DNA from 3 places in the Anaerostipes amylophilus genome. Region 1 is predicted to be linked to each of the others. Evidence: a T-box and tRNA genes for the amino acid it is inferred to sense, from the RefSeq annotation. Region 1 holds a T-box; the other regions hold tRNA genes.

The links. A T-box is a leader RNA that pairs with one kind of tRNA and senses whether it is charged. The one in region 1 lies ahead of thrS (threonine--tRNA ligase), so its partner is inferred to be a tRNA-Thr.
Region 2: it encodes a tRNA-Thr, which carries the amino acid that the T-box ahead of thrS (threonine--tRNA ligase) is inferred to sense. The anticodon was not compared.
Region 3: it encodes a tRNA-Thr, which carries the amino acid that the T-box ahead of thrS (threonine--tRNA ligase) is inferred to sense. The anticodon was not compared.

The regions. Positions count from the first base shown of each region.
Region 1 covers NZ_JAOQJG010000006.1:176,775-181,066, forward strand. Annotated here, with positions in the region: gene thrS (threonine--tRNA ligase) at 1-1,721, opposite strand, end outside; T-box leader at 1,839-2,062, opposite strand; gene OCV53_RS10185 (glucosaminidase domain-containing protein) at 2,153-3,361, opposite strand; gene OCV53_RS10190 (DNA-3-methyladenine glycosylase I) at 3,505-4,068, opposite strand; partial or broken gene OCV53_RS12485 (hypothetical protein) at 4,118-4,292, opposite strand, start outside; gene OCV53_RS10200 (ATP-dependent nuclease) at 4,245-4,292, opposite strand, start outside.
Region 2 covers NZ_JAOQJG010000005.1:86,771-91,062, forward strand. Annotated here, with positions in the region: gene OCV53_RS08325 (glucose-6-phosphate isomerase) at 1-1,401, shown strand, start outside; gene OCV53_RS08330 (M15 family metallopeptidase) at 1,563-1,733, shown strand; tRNA gene OCV53_RS08335 (tRNA-Thr) at 1,818-1,890, opposite strand; gene OCV53_RS08340 (HPr family phosphocarrier protein) at 1,918-2,181, opposite strand; gene whiA (DNA-binding protein WhiA) at 2,178-3,104, opposite strand; gene rapZ (RNase adapter RapZ) at 3,108-3,962, opposite strand; gene murB (UDP-N-acetylmuramate dehydrogenase) at 3,993-4,292, opposite strand, start outside.
Region 3 covers NZ_JAOQJG010000004.1:176,054-180,345, forward strand. Annotated here, with positions in the region: gene cysS (cysteine--tRNA ligase) at 1-222, shown strand, start outside; gene OCV53_RS07270 (Mini-ribonuclease 3) at 207-662, shown strand; gene rlmB (23S rRNA (guanosine(2251)-2'-O)-methyltransferase RlmB) at 652-1,392, shown strand; gene OCV53_RS07280 (sigma-70 family RNA polymerase sigma factor) at 1,395-1,997, shown strand; tRNA gene OCV53_RS07285 (tRNA-Thr) at 2,050-2,122, opposite strand; gene OCV53_RS07290 (C39 family peptidase) at 2,194-3,513, shown strand; gene OCV53_RS07295 (glycosyl hydrolase 53 family protein) at 3,581-4,292, shown strand, end outside.

The DNA of each region.
Region 1 (4,292 bases):
TTCTCAGCTCTTGTATCGATGTCTGCACGGATTCCTGCTGCCTTTAATGTATCAAGTACTTTTGTGGCATAATCTAAATGCTTGTCAGAGATAGGAATCACTTCAACCTGCACTGGAGCTAACCATGTAGGGAAAGCACCTGCAAAATGTTCGATCAAGATACCAATGAAACGTTCGATAGATCCGAATGCAACACGATGGATCATGATTGGACGATGTTTCTCTCCATCAGCTCCTGTGTAATGAAGATCGAATCGTAATGGAAGCTGGAAGTCAAGCTGAATGGTTCCACACTGCCATGTTCTTCCGATAGAATCCTCTAAATGGAAGTCAATCTTAGGTCCGTAGAAAGCTCCATCACCTTCATTAACTACATAATCAAGTCCAAGATCATCTAAGGCTGCACGAAGTGATTCTGTTGCAAGTTCCCAATCTTCGTCACTTCCCATACTATCATCTGGGCGTGTAGAAAGCTCTACATGATATTTAAATCCAAATAAGCTGTAAACCTGATCGATCAGTGCTGCAACACCTTTGATCTCATCTTTGATCTGATCTGGTGTCATAAAGATATGTGCATCATCCTGTGTAAAGCAGCGAACACGCATTAATCCATGTAACTGACCAGATTTTTCATGACGATGTACTAAACCTAACTCACCCATTCTTAATGGAAGATCTCTGTAAGAACGTGGTTCTGATTCATATACAAGAACTCCACCTGGACAGTTCATAGGTTTGATCGCGAAATCCTGATCATCGATCACTGTTGTATACATATTTTCTTTGTAATGATCCCAGTGTCCTGATGTTTCCCATAAATGACGACTTAACATAATAGGTGTTGAGATTTCAACATATCCAGCCTTCTGATGGATTTCACGCCAATAATCTAATAATGTATTTTTAAGCACCATACCTTTTGGAAGGAAGAATGGGAATCCAGGTCCTTCTTCTCTCATCATAAACAGACCAAGTTCTTTTCCAAGTTTACGATGATCACGTTTCTTTGCTTCTTCCATCATTGTAAGATATGCATCTAATTCTGCTTTCTTTGTGAATGCAGTACCATAGATTCTTGTAAGCATCTGGTTATGCTCATCTCCACGCCAGTAAGCACCTGCAATACTTGTAAGTTTGAATGCTTTCACTGGTTTTGTAGTCATTAAGTGAGGTCCTGCACAAAGATCGACGAATTCTCCCTGCTGATAAAAGCTGATCACAGAATCTTCTGGAAGATCTTCAATCAGTTCTACTTTATAAGGTTCGTTTCTTTCTTTCATAAATGCGATTGCTTCATCTCTAGGTTTTGTAAAACATGTAATCTCAAGATTCTCTTTGACGATCTTCTTCATTTCTTTTTCAATTTTTTCAAGATCATCCTGTGTAAATGGAGTATCTTTCTCCATATCATAGTAGAAACCATTGTCGATAGAAGGTCCGATCGCAAGTTTTGTTTCTGGGTACAGACGTTTGACTGCCTGAGCTAAAATATGAGATGCTGTATGACGGAATGCATGTTTTCCTTCATCAGAATCAAATGTTAAGATATTTAATTCGCAATCTTTGTCAATGACAGTTCTAAGATCAACAACTTCTCCATCAACCTCTCCTGCACAGGCAACTCTTGCCAGTCCTTCACTAATATCTTTTGCGATATCAATGACAGACATATTGTTTTCATACTCTTTTACAGATCCATCTTTTAATGTAATCTTCATCTTCTTGTTCATCCTTTCTTGATATATAACGTTTTATTTATTCCATTGTCAATCTATTATGAAGCTATTCATAGAAAATTGATCATGGAAATAAAAAATCCCATGGACTAATAAAATCCATGGGACGAGTTATCGCGGTTCCACCCTGGTTATCTGTTTCATACCATGTGATAATAAATTTCAGAAACAGATCACTTAATCGACAGTTAACGGTGTCAACCGAGCTGGTTTACAGCTACTCCGAGGTGGTCTTCCTTTGTTTCTCTGCTTAGGATACTCACAGCTTATGTATCCCTCTCTGTAAGCCTTTCACAAAGTACTCTTCTCATCAACGTTTTGTTATTATCTTTTCATTTCTTGTAAATTATAGCATTGTGTTATTATAAAATCAATGAAAAAATAAAATTTTTTAAAACTTTATTTTGAAAATATTACAATTGATTCATTAATTGATAAGCATCATTTACTACTGCTGCTGCCCATTCTCCGCCAACGCAATAATGTTTATTCACATCCTCAGCAGAAGTTCCTGCATAATAACTACCTCCCGCTGTAAGATATTTCTCATGTAAAGTCTTAGCTGTCGTTAGTAATCCTTCTTCTTTTGTAGCTTTGTTAATTCCCTTTGCGCTGTCAGAAGTTACGCCATATCCAGTAAGATTATTATCCTCTCTTGCACGTCTGCTTGTTCCCCATGCACTTTCATGTGCTGCAATTCCCATTAAAAAGACAGCATTAACATGATATTTTTCTTCTGCTTTTACATAGGCTTTCGCATCTGCATAAAGAGCCGTTCCTTTTAACATCTGTTTAGCATCATCTACTGTAATATGACTTAATAAACTTACATTATTCGGATTAAAATATCTTGTCTGATTTTCCTTTGAAATATCTTTCTTTAACTGCTTGATCTTTTTATTGATAGTAGCAATCTTTTGCTGCATTGGCTTTACTGGAAGAATCTTTTCATTTTTTAAATACTGATTCAGATTAAAATTATCGTTCTTATCGAGTAAAGTTTCAAAATCTGGATGATTAATTCCAAATACATACTTTCCTGCAATTGTATTTAATTGTTTATCTCCAAACAAATCTGCAAGTTCATAAAGATCATCTCTCATAGCTTCATCTTTTTTGGATATTTTCATTGCAGGAGTTATCTCCTGACCAAATAATGCAATTTCCGCTTTTGAATTTGCTGTGTATTTCTCATAAAATGTTTTGAGCGTTTCTTCTTTTTTGGCTTCAAGCTTCATCTGTTTGAAAATCTTAGCTTTTTCTTTTCTTAATTTTGCAATTTTTGCCTGCTTGGAAGAGATTCGACGTTCCATCGCCTGTGTACTGCTTTTGCTAATTACCTGAGTCGGCATTGGAACTACTTTTTCTTCATTGTCTGATTTCTTACCATTCTTATCTTTGGAAATTTTCTTCTTTGTTATTTTTGTTTTCTTTTTTCTAGATGTCTTCTTTTTTTCTGTTTTCGTTGTGGATTGTGTTGACATTTCTGTTGTTGTTTCTGTCTTCACTGTAGATTCCATTTCCTGTTGCGCTTTTGCTACTTGTGTATCATCTGCGTTAACTGGTATTACAGACATCGTCATAATTGCACACATAAATGCTGTCATAACCCTGCGTCTCATAATTGTTCCTCCTTATGTCTCTGCATTCTGCTTATGATACTTTCTATATTCTAATACTCAAATTTTCTCTGGTAATTTTTACCTTACTCCTTTTTTAATAAAAATTCAAGTACGCTTTCACGTACTTGCTATAAAATACTGTATTATGATTTTTCCTTCCATAAAAAGCAGTCTTTTTCATGGGAATAGATTACTCCAACTGCTTGAAGATAAGAATAGATGATCGTTGTTCCAACAAATTTCATTCCTCGTGTTTTTAAATCTTTTGATATCTTATCGGACAATTCTGAAGAGGTTTTTCCTGTTTCATAGATGACTTTGTGATCTGTAAATTGCCATAAATATTCTGAAAAACTTTTATATTCCTTTTGGATCTTAAGGAAAATCTGTGCGTTTGTAACTGCTGCTGCTATCTTTCTCTGATTTCTTATGATTCTTTCATTTTGTTTTAATTCTGCTTGTTTCTTTTCATCATATGTACTAACTTTATGTACATCAAAACCATCAAATGCTTCTCTAAATGCTTCTCGTTTATTTAGTACACATTCCCATGATAATCCTGCCTGAAAGGATTCTAAGATCAACATTTCAAATAACTTATGGTCATCATGGACAGGCATTCCCCACTCTTTATCATGATATTCAATATATGCTTGACTCTTCGGATTTGTCCAACAACATCTCTTTTTCCCATCTTTATATTTCATAAAAACTTTCTCCATGTATTCAATATTTTTTCATATCTAGTCTATTATACAAGATATCATCGACCTGCTGATTGATTGTATATTCTGCGATTTCTACTTCGTCAATATATGGCTTTGCATAGGAGCGAAGACAATAAACTGCCAAGTTCGAATTTATCCCATACTTTCTTTTTATTTTACTTATCTTTTTGTTTCGTCTTACTTTGAAAATAGATAAATGAATC
Region 2 (4,292 bases), on a different contig from region 1:
GTACTTAACGTATTAGCTGAATTAGCTGAAGAACAGCAGTTAGTTGACAAATTTGAAGAATTATATAATGGAGCTGTGATCAACACTGGAGAACAGCGTCTGGTTCTTCATCATTTAGCACGTAGACAGCTTGGTAAAGATGTCATTGTTGATGGTGTCAACAAACGTGATTTCTATGTTGAACAGCAGAAGAAAGCAGCTGACTTTGCAAACAAAGTACATGCTGGTGAAATTACAAACGAAGCTGGTGAAAAGTTCACTACAGTTGTACAGATCGGTATCGGTGGTAGTGATCTAGGACCTCGTGCTTTATATATTGCTCTTGAGAATTGGGCTAAGACAAATGGATTTGATAAAATGGAAGCTAAATTCATCAGTAATGTTGACCCTGATGATGCAGCTGCTGTTTTAAATTCTATTGATGTTTCTCGTTCTTTATTTATCGTTGTATCTAAATCAGGAACAACTTTAGAGACATTAACAAACGAAGCTTTCGTTAAAGATGCTTTAGTAAAAGCTGGATTAAACCCTTCTAAGCATATGTTAACTGCAACAAGTGAGACTTCTCCTTTAGCTAAGAGTGATGATTATCTTCAAGCATTCTTCATGGATGACTTTATCGGTGGACGTTACTCTTCTGTTTCCGCTGTAGGTGGAGTAATCCTTTCTCTTGCATTTGGACCAGAAGTCTTCGCAAGAATCCTTAATGGTATGGCTGATGAAGACAAACTTGCTACAAACAAAAACATCAAAGAAAACCCTGACTTATTAGATGCCTTGATCGGTGTTTATGAAAGAAACGTACAGGGATATCCTGAAACAGCGGTATTACCATACTCTCAGGCATTAAGCCGTTTCCCTGCACATTTACAGCAGTGTGACATGGAATCTAATGGTAAATCTGTTAACCGTTTTGGTGAACGTGTAAACTATGTAACAGGACCTATCATCTTTGGTGAACCTGGTACAAACGGACAGCATTCTTTCTATCAGTTATTACATCAGGGAACTGATATCGTTCCTTTACAGTTTGTTGGATTCAAAGACAGCCAGATTGGTACAGATGTTGTAATCGAAGGAAGTACAAGCCAGAAGAAATTATGTGCCAACGTTGCAGCTCAGATCGTTGCATTTGCTTGTGGTAAAGATGATGAAAACAAGAACAAGAACTTCGAAGGTGGTCGTCCATCAAGTATTATCATCGGAGATCAGTTAACTCCTGAATCTCTTGGATCTCTCTTAGCTCATTTTGAGAATAAGATCATGTTCCAGGGATTCGTATGGAATGTAAACAGCTTCGACCAGGAAGGTGTACAGCTTGGTAAATTACTTGCAAAACGTGTGCTTGCACATGATACAGATGGTGCTTTGAAAGCTTATAGTGATTTATTTGAAATCTAATAGATATTATCTAACTTTATAATGCAGAAGATGCACACAGCTGATATTTCTCATGCTGTGTGCTTTTTCTTATGCTATAATACTCATGTGTTGATATTTTATCTTCACCTGCATCTTCTTATACAAACGAATATACTGCAAAGGGTGTGCCTTACTATTATATGATCGATAATGGACATATCCTGGCAGGTTCTTTTTGGAAACCTAATAAAAACCGTTATTCTATTCCTTTAAACTGCCAGCTTGTAAAGATTCTTCAAAAATACGGATTTGAACGTGGACTCTGGGGATCCAGAAAAGACTATATGCATTTTTCATATTTTGGAACTTAATATTTTAGGATTTAAGTGATAAAAGATAAGTTTTCAACAAAAAAGAACTGACGCACTTGTCAGTTCTTTTTATATTATATAAAAAGCCGAAAACCGGACTTGAACCGGCGACCCCTTCATTACGAGTGAAGTGCTCTACCAACTGAGCTATTTCGGCGTATATAAAAGCACAGATATGCTGAATCTATGCTCCTTTTGTAAGATAACCTTCAATCTTGCTGACTGCTTCTTCCTCATCTGCTCCGTCAGCTACGACTGTCAAATCTTCTAAACGATCTAAGTCTAACCCTAGACTCATCATTCCCATCATACTTTTTACATTGACTTGCTTATTCCCTGTCTCGAATAAAATCTTGCTCTCAAACTGGCTTGCCATCTGTACAAGAAAAGCTATTGGTCTATCTTCTTCTCTTAAGGCTACTTCCACTTTGACATTCTTTGAAATCATTCCTGTCCTCCCAATCTCATCTCTTCCGCAATCCGTCCAATCTTCTTCAATCGGTGATTCACACCTGACTTACCGACTGGCGGTTCTAGCATATCTCCAAGTTCTTTTAGTGTAGCTTCCGGGTGTTCCAGACGTAATCTTGCAATATCCTGCAACCCTTGATCTAAAAAACGGAGGCCTTTGTGCTTATCAATATATTCAATATCTTCCACCTGTTTGACTGCGGCAGAAACCGTCTTATTAATATTCGCTGTTTCGCAATTGACACGACGGTTTACTTTATTACGCATATCTTTCAGGATTCTAACATTCTCAAGTTCCATCAAGGCAATGTGTGCTTCCATAATATTCAACACATCTACGATCTTTGATCCTTCTTTCATGTATACTACATAGTATTTCTTACGCAAAACAATTTTAGCATCTAAATCAAAAAAATTCAAGACTTCTTTTAACTGTTCTGCGGTCTGCTCATCTGTAGAGACGACTTCAAAGTGATAATTCTTCTCAGGATCACTCATGGAACCGGCTGCTTGAAAAGCTCCTCGAATATATGCCCGCTTACAACATGTGTTTTGTAAAACCAACCCAAATTCCCGTAGGTCTAAAAGTTTCACTGTTTTCAATATTAAAACACAATCATTATGCTTGTCAACACTTATCGTATAATTTCGACTTCTTTTTAGAAATTCGTTGCGCCCGACATCAATCTTTGCATGAATATCAAACACTTCTTTTAAAAGTGTATAAAAACGTTTTGCAGCAGATACTGTCTCTGTCTGAATCTGTATCGTATAATTATCTGGTTCAAGACCGATATCTCCGCCAAATTTCAAAAAGCCGGCAATTTCCGCAATCTTGCAATGTCTGGCACTCGTTTCATTTCTTGATAATTCTTCTTTTATATTACTTGAAAATGACATTTGCTACCTCATAATATCTCTATGCTCAACTTTAACAGAATATGGCAGACGTTTTAATTTTTCTGCCAACTTATTTGTAATCGTAACAGATCGGTGTTTTCCACCTGTACATCCAATCCCAATAACAAGATTATACTTGCCTTCCTTGATATAATTTGGAATCAGAAATTCCATCATATCGTTTAATTTTTCAAGAAATTCTACTGATTCCTGATGTTCCATCACAAAATCCTGAATTGCTTTGTCATTTCCAGTGAGTGGTCGAAGTTCCAGATCGTAATATGGATTCGGAAGAAATCGTACATCAAAAACCAAATCCACATCTGCTGGAATTCCGTATTTGAACCCAAAAGAAACAACTGCAATCTGGAATCGTTCCCCTTCTTCACCTTCAACAAAAATGTGATTGATCTCCTCTTTTAATTCTTTTGTGAGAAGCTGACTTGTGTCGATAACATAATCCGCTTTCTCCTGTAAAAATTTCATGATCTCACGTTCTTTTGCGATTCCATCTTCGACTCTTCCATCTCTTGATAATGGATGATTTCTTCTTGTCTCTTTATATCTTTTTAATAAAATACGATTGCTTGCATTTAGATAGAGAATCTCATATTTAATCCCTGCTTCTTTGATTTCTTTTAATTTCTGCTCTAATTCGCCGATTCCTTCTCCGTTACGGATATCAATCCCAAGTGCAGCATTTTCTATCTTGGCAGTCTTATCTAATAACATTTCTGCAAATTTATCAAGCAATGCCACTGGAAGATTATCAACACAAAAATATCCAACATCTTCTAACATCTTTAACGCACTGCTTTTTCCTGCTCCCGACATTCCTGTTACAATTACAAATCTCATCTTCGCTGCTCCTTCTTAGAATCTTCTTATCTAGAACCTTCCAACTCGTTTTACTTCCGGTTCCATCGTAACTCCAAACTGTTCTTTTACTTTATCTGCTACATCACTGATCAACTGCATAACATCTGCTGCTGTGGCGTTTCCACGATTGATCACGAAACCACTGTGTTTCTCTGATACCTGGGCATCTCCAACCTGATATCCCTTTAATCCAGCATCCTGAATCAGTTTTCCTGCAAAATATCCTTCTGGACGTTTAAATGTACTTCCTGCACTTGGATATTCCAATGGCTGTTTTGTTTTTCTCGCTAAAGCATACTCATCCATCTT
Region 3 (4,292 bases), on a different contig from region 1:
AAAGTCTTAAAAGTCTTAGAAGATCTTTGCGGAGTCCTTGGAATTGAGACAACAAAAGAAGAAGAGATCTTAGACGAAGAAATCGAAAAACTGATCGAAGAACGTCAGGCAGCAAGAAAGAACAAAGATTTTGCAAGAGCAGATGAGATCAGAGATCAGTTATTAGAACAGGGTATCGTATTAAAAGATACAAGAGAAGGTGTAAAATGGAGCAGAGCTTAATTAACAAGATCAAAGAAGGATTGTCACTCGATGGGTTAGATCCAAAAAGTTACTCTCCATTATCCCTTGCCTACATCGGAGATGCAATCTATGAGATTGTGATCCGTACGATCGTTATGTCTGCTGGGAATATGAGCGTGAATAAATATCACAAAAAATCAAGCAGCATGGTAAAAGCTTCTGCACAAAAGGAAGTATTCGAAAAGATTGAACCATTTTTGACAGAAGAAGAGATGGCAGTTTACAAACGTGGAAGAAATTCCAAATCAGGATCTGTTGCAAAGAATGCATCTATGATGGATTATAGAAAGGCAACAGGGGTGGAAGCATTGATGGGCTATTTATATCTGTCAGGAGATATGGACCGTATCATCGAACTGATCGGGATCGGTTTTGATTTAAATAAGAAAGAAGAAACAGGAGAAGAACATGAATCATAAAGAAGATCTGATCGCAGGCCGCAACGCCGTGATCGAGGCTTTGAGAGCAAAGAAACCAATCGATAAGATTTTTGTACTGGATGGATGTCAGGATGGACCAATCCGTACGATCGTAAGAGAAGCAAAGAAAACAGACGCGATTCTTAAATTTGTAGACAAAGAGCGTCTAAACCAGTTGACAAATGAGCATCATCAGGGTGTTGTAGCAATTGTAGCAGCATATGAATATGGAACAATAGATGACCTATTTAAGAGAGCAGAAGAAAAGGGAGAAGATCCTTTCTTTATCTTACTTGATGGAATTGAAGATCCACATAATCTTGGTGCGATTATTCGTACAGCAAATCTTGCAGGAGCGCACGGAGTGATCATTCCAAAACATCGTGCTGTTGGAATCACACCAACTGTAGCAAAGACGTCAGCAGGAGCGATCAATTATACTCCGGTAGTGAAAGTTACAAATATTGGAAAAACAATGGATGAGTTAAAAGAACGCGGTATGTGGTTTGCATGTGCAGATATGGATGGAGAAGTGATCTATCGACAGAATCTGACAGGATCCATCGGTCTTGTGATTGGAAACGAAGGAAGCGGTGTTAGTCGACTTGTAAAAGAAAAATGTGACTTTATTTCATCAATTCCGATGAAAGGAGATATTGATTCTCTGAATGCATCAGTAGCAGCCGGAGTTCTGGCATTTGAAGTTGTAAGACAACGACTGGGAAAATAATAATGAATGAATTAAGAACAATTTCCGATGAGGAATTGCTAAGACAGATCCATGGCGGCAGTGATGACGCCATGGAATGTCTGTTGGAAAGATATCGGGATATGGTAAGAAAAGAGGCAAGAAAATTTTTCCTTGCAGGCGGTGACGAAGAAGATCTGATTCAAGAAGGCATGATCGGGCTTTTTAAGGCGATAACATCTTATCAGGAAGGGAAAAGTACTTCATTTTCGACATTTGCATATTTGTGTGTGCATAGACAGATCTATACAACGATCACAGCATTTAATAGAAAAAAACATATTCCATTAAATACGTCAATTTCTTTGTTTGAATATAAAGATCAGGGGGACGAATTTGCACTTGATGAGATCTTGGAGAATCCTGATGAGACACCAGAGGAAAGACTGCTTCGAAAAGAAGAAATTAAAGATTATTATCAAAAGATCAATCAGAAATTAAGTGAATTTGAAAAACAGGTTATGTATTATTATCTGAATGGGGATAATTATACGGTGATCGCAAAGAAGCTTGGGAGAACTGATAAATCAATTGATAATGCGATTCAAAGAATTCGCAAAAAGATTAAAAGTGATGAAAGAAAATAGTTAATACAATGAAAAATGGCTTAAAACATAAGTTTTAAGCCAATCTTGTATAAGCTGCTGACGGGAGTTGAACCCGTGACCTCCTCACTACCAATGAGGTGCGCTACCTCCTGTGCCACAGCAGCAGAACCGATTAATAATTTATCATGAAAATGAAACACTGTCAATAGAATTCATAAAATAAAGGGAAAATCAGATGATAAAGTGGTATAAGGGAAAAAAGAGATGGATCAGTATGATTTTGTGTCTTATCATTTGTATGCAGACAACGATAAAGATACAGGCAGCTACGCCAGGATATTTTGATAATCCGCAGACGATTTATAACGAATTTAAAGGAAAAATCGTGGATATATCATATGAGAAACAATATGCATTTTTGAAAAAGAAAATGAACGTGTATGAGAGTTCTTCTGGAACTAAAAAGATTGCATCTGCACCGAAGTATTCGGGAATCATCATTGTAAGCAAGACATCTAATTATCTGCAGGTTATTTATGAGAAAAAGAAAGGATATGGTATCGGTTGGATTGAAAAAAGCAAATACCATAAAGAGGCGATTGCTTATAATGGAAATGAAAAACAGTTAATTGGCAATGGAAAGTATTGGATAGAAAACAAAGAAACAAAAGAAGGTATAGAAATCAATCTTACATTTTTGGGAAATCAGCAGTATAAAATTCAGACAGAAAATCAATATATCAAGGAGCAGAAGACAAATTGGAAGTTGATCAGAGAATATGACCATTTATATATAAAAAATATGAAGGAAGACAAATATCTTTCTGTAGACCAGAATGGAAACCTTGTGTTAGTGAAACAGGGAAATATAAAAAATAACTTTCAAAAAACAGACAAAGAAGCCGGAAATAAAACTATGCAATGGAAGTTTATTCGCCTTCAGAATAAAAACGTAACGCCATATAGAAATTTTATGCAGTTTGATCCAGCGTGGGCAAGAAAAAATTATGGAGATGTTTCAGATTACAGTGGAAAAATGGCAGCAGCTGGATGCGGAGTTGTAGCGATCACCAATGCGGTTTATGCATTAAATGGACAGTTTGTGGATCCTATGCTATTTGCAGATTTTGCTGTGAAAAAACATTACAGGATCATAGGTTCTGGAACACAGGATGGAGTTTTTAAAGGTGCAGCAAAAGAATTTGGAGAGGCCTATGGATTTTCTTATGTGAAAACAAGTTATAGTCTCTCTGAAGTCAGAAATTATCTGCAAAAAGGATATGTTGCGATTTCACATGTGCCAGGACACTATGTGACGATTGCAGATTTTAATCCAAAAACGAAGAAATATCTAGTGCTAGATTCACATCCGATCAAAAGCAGACCTACAAGTTCTTTTGGAAACTGGTTTAAAAGAGAAAGAGTACAAAGAGGGGGACTTACTTCATCAGCATATTATATTTATGGAACAAGAGTCCAGACAAGAGGGATTGAACGTGTGAAAAATATAAAGTTCCAAAAAGAGTTATTTAACTTTATGATGTTATTAAGATGAGAATATGATATAATGAAAAAGTATAAAGATTAAATAAATGAAAGGAGAGTATGATCCTATGAGGAGAATGAAACAATTACTAGCAGCAGGACTTATGATGTCTGTGCTTGCTACAATGAGTGGGGGGACTTTAGTATCTGCAGCCACGCCAAAAGCAATAGAAACAAATAAGATCGCAAAAACAGCAAACAGCAAAGATACAGCTCAAAAAATAATGGAACAGTATAAAAAAATAGAAGGAATTGACAGCGAAAAGACAATTCTAGGTGCTGATTTTACACATTACCAACAAAATGTCGGATGGGATAAGGTTTGGAAAGATTACAAAGGAAATGCCGTTAACAATCTATTTGCATATATAAAAACACAGGGAATCAATACAATTTCTGTTAAGATCGCAGTGAATCCAAGTGGAGACGATGAATATTTATCACTGGAGAATGCAAAGAAAACATTAAAAGAGGCAAAAAAGGCAGGATTAAGAACAAATGCAGTGCTACTTTATTCAGATAAACTGACATATGCCAATACACAGGATCTTCCAAGCAGCTGGAAAGCAGATGATGCGAGAGAGGAAGCAGCTGCTTATACCATATCCACATTAAAAGAGTTAGAAGATAAGGATGCACTTCCAGATATTGTGACAGTTGGAAACGAAGTAAATTATAATTTCCTTGGAATCGGCGGTAATGATGGGTTTGTGCAGATGGGAAAGATCACACAAGAGATTAAGAAAGATTATAAAGATATAAAAACAGCTGTAAGTATTTCAATGCCGA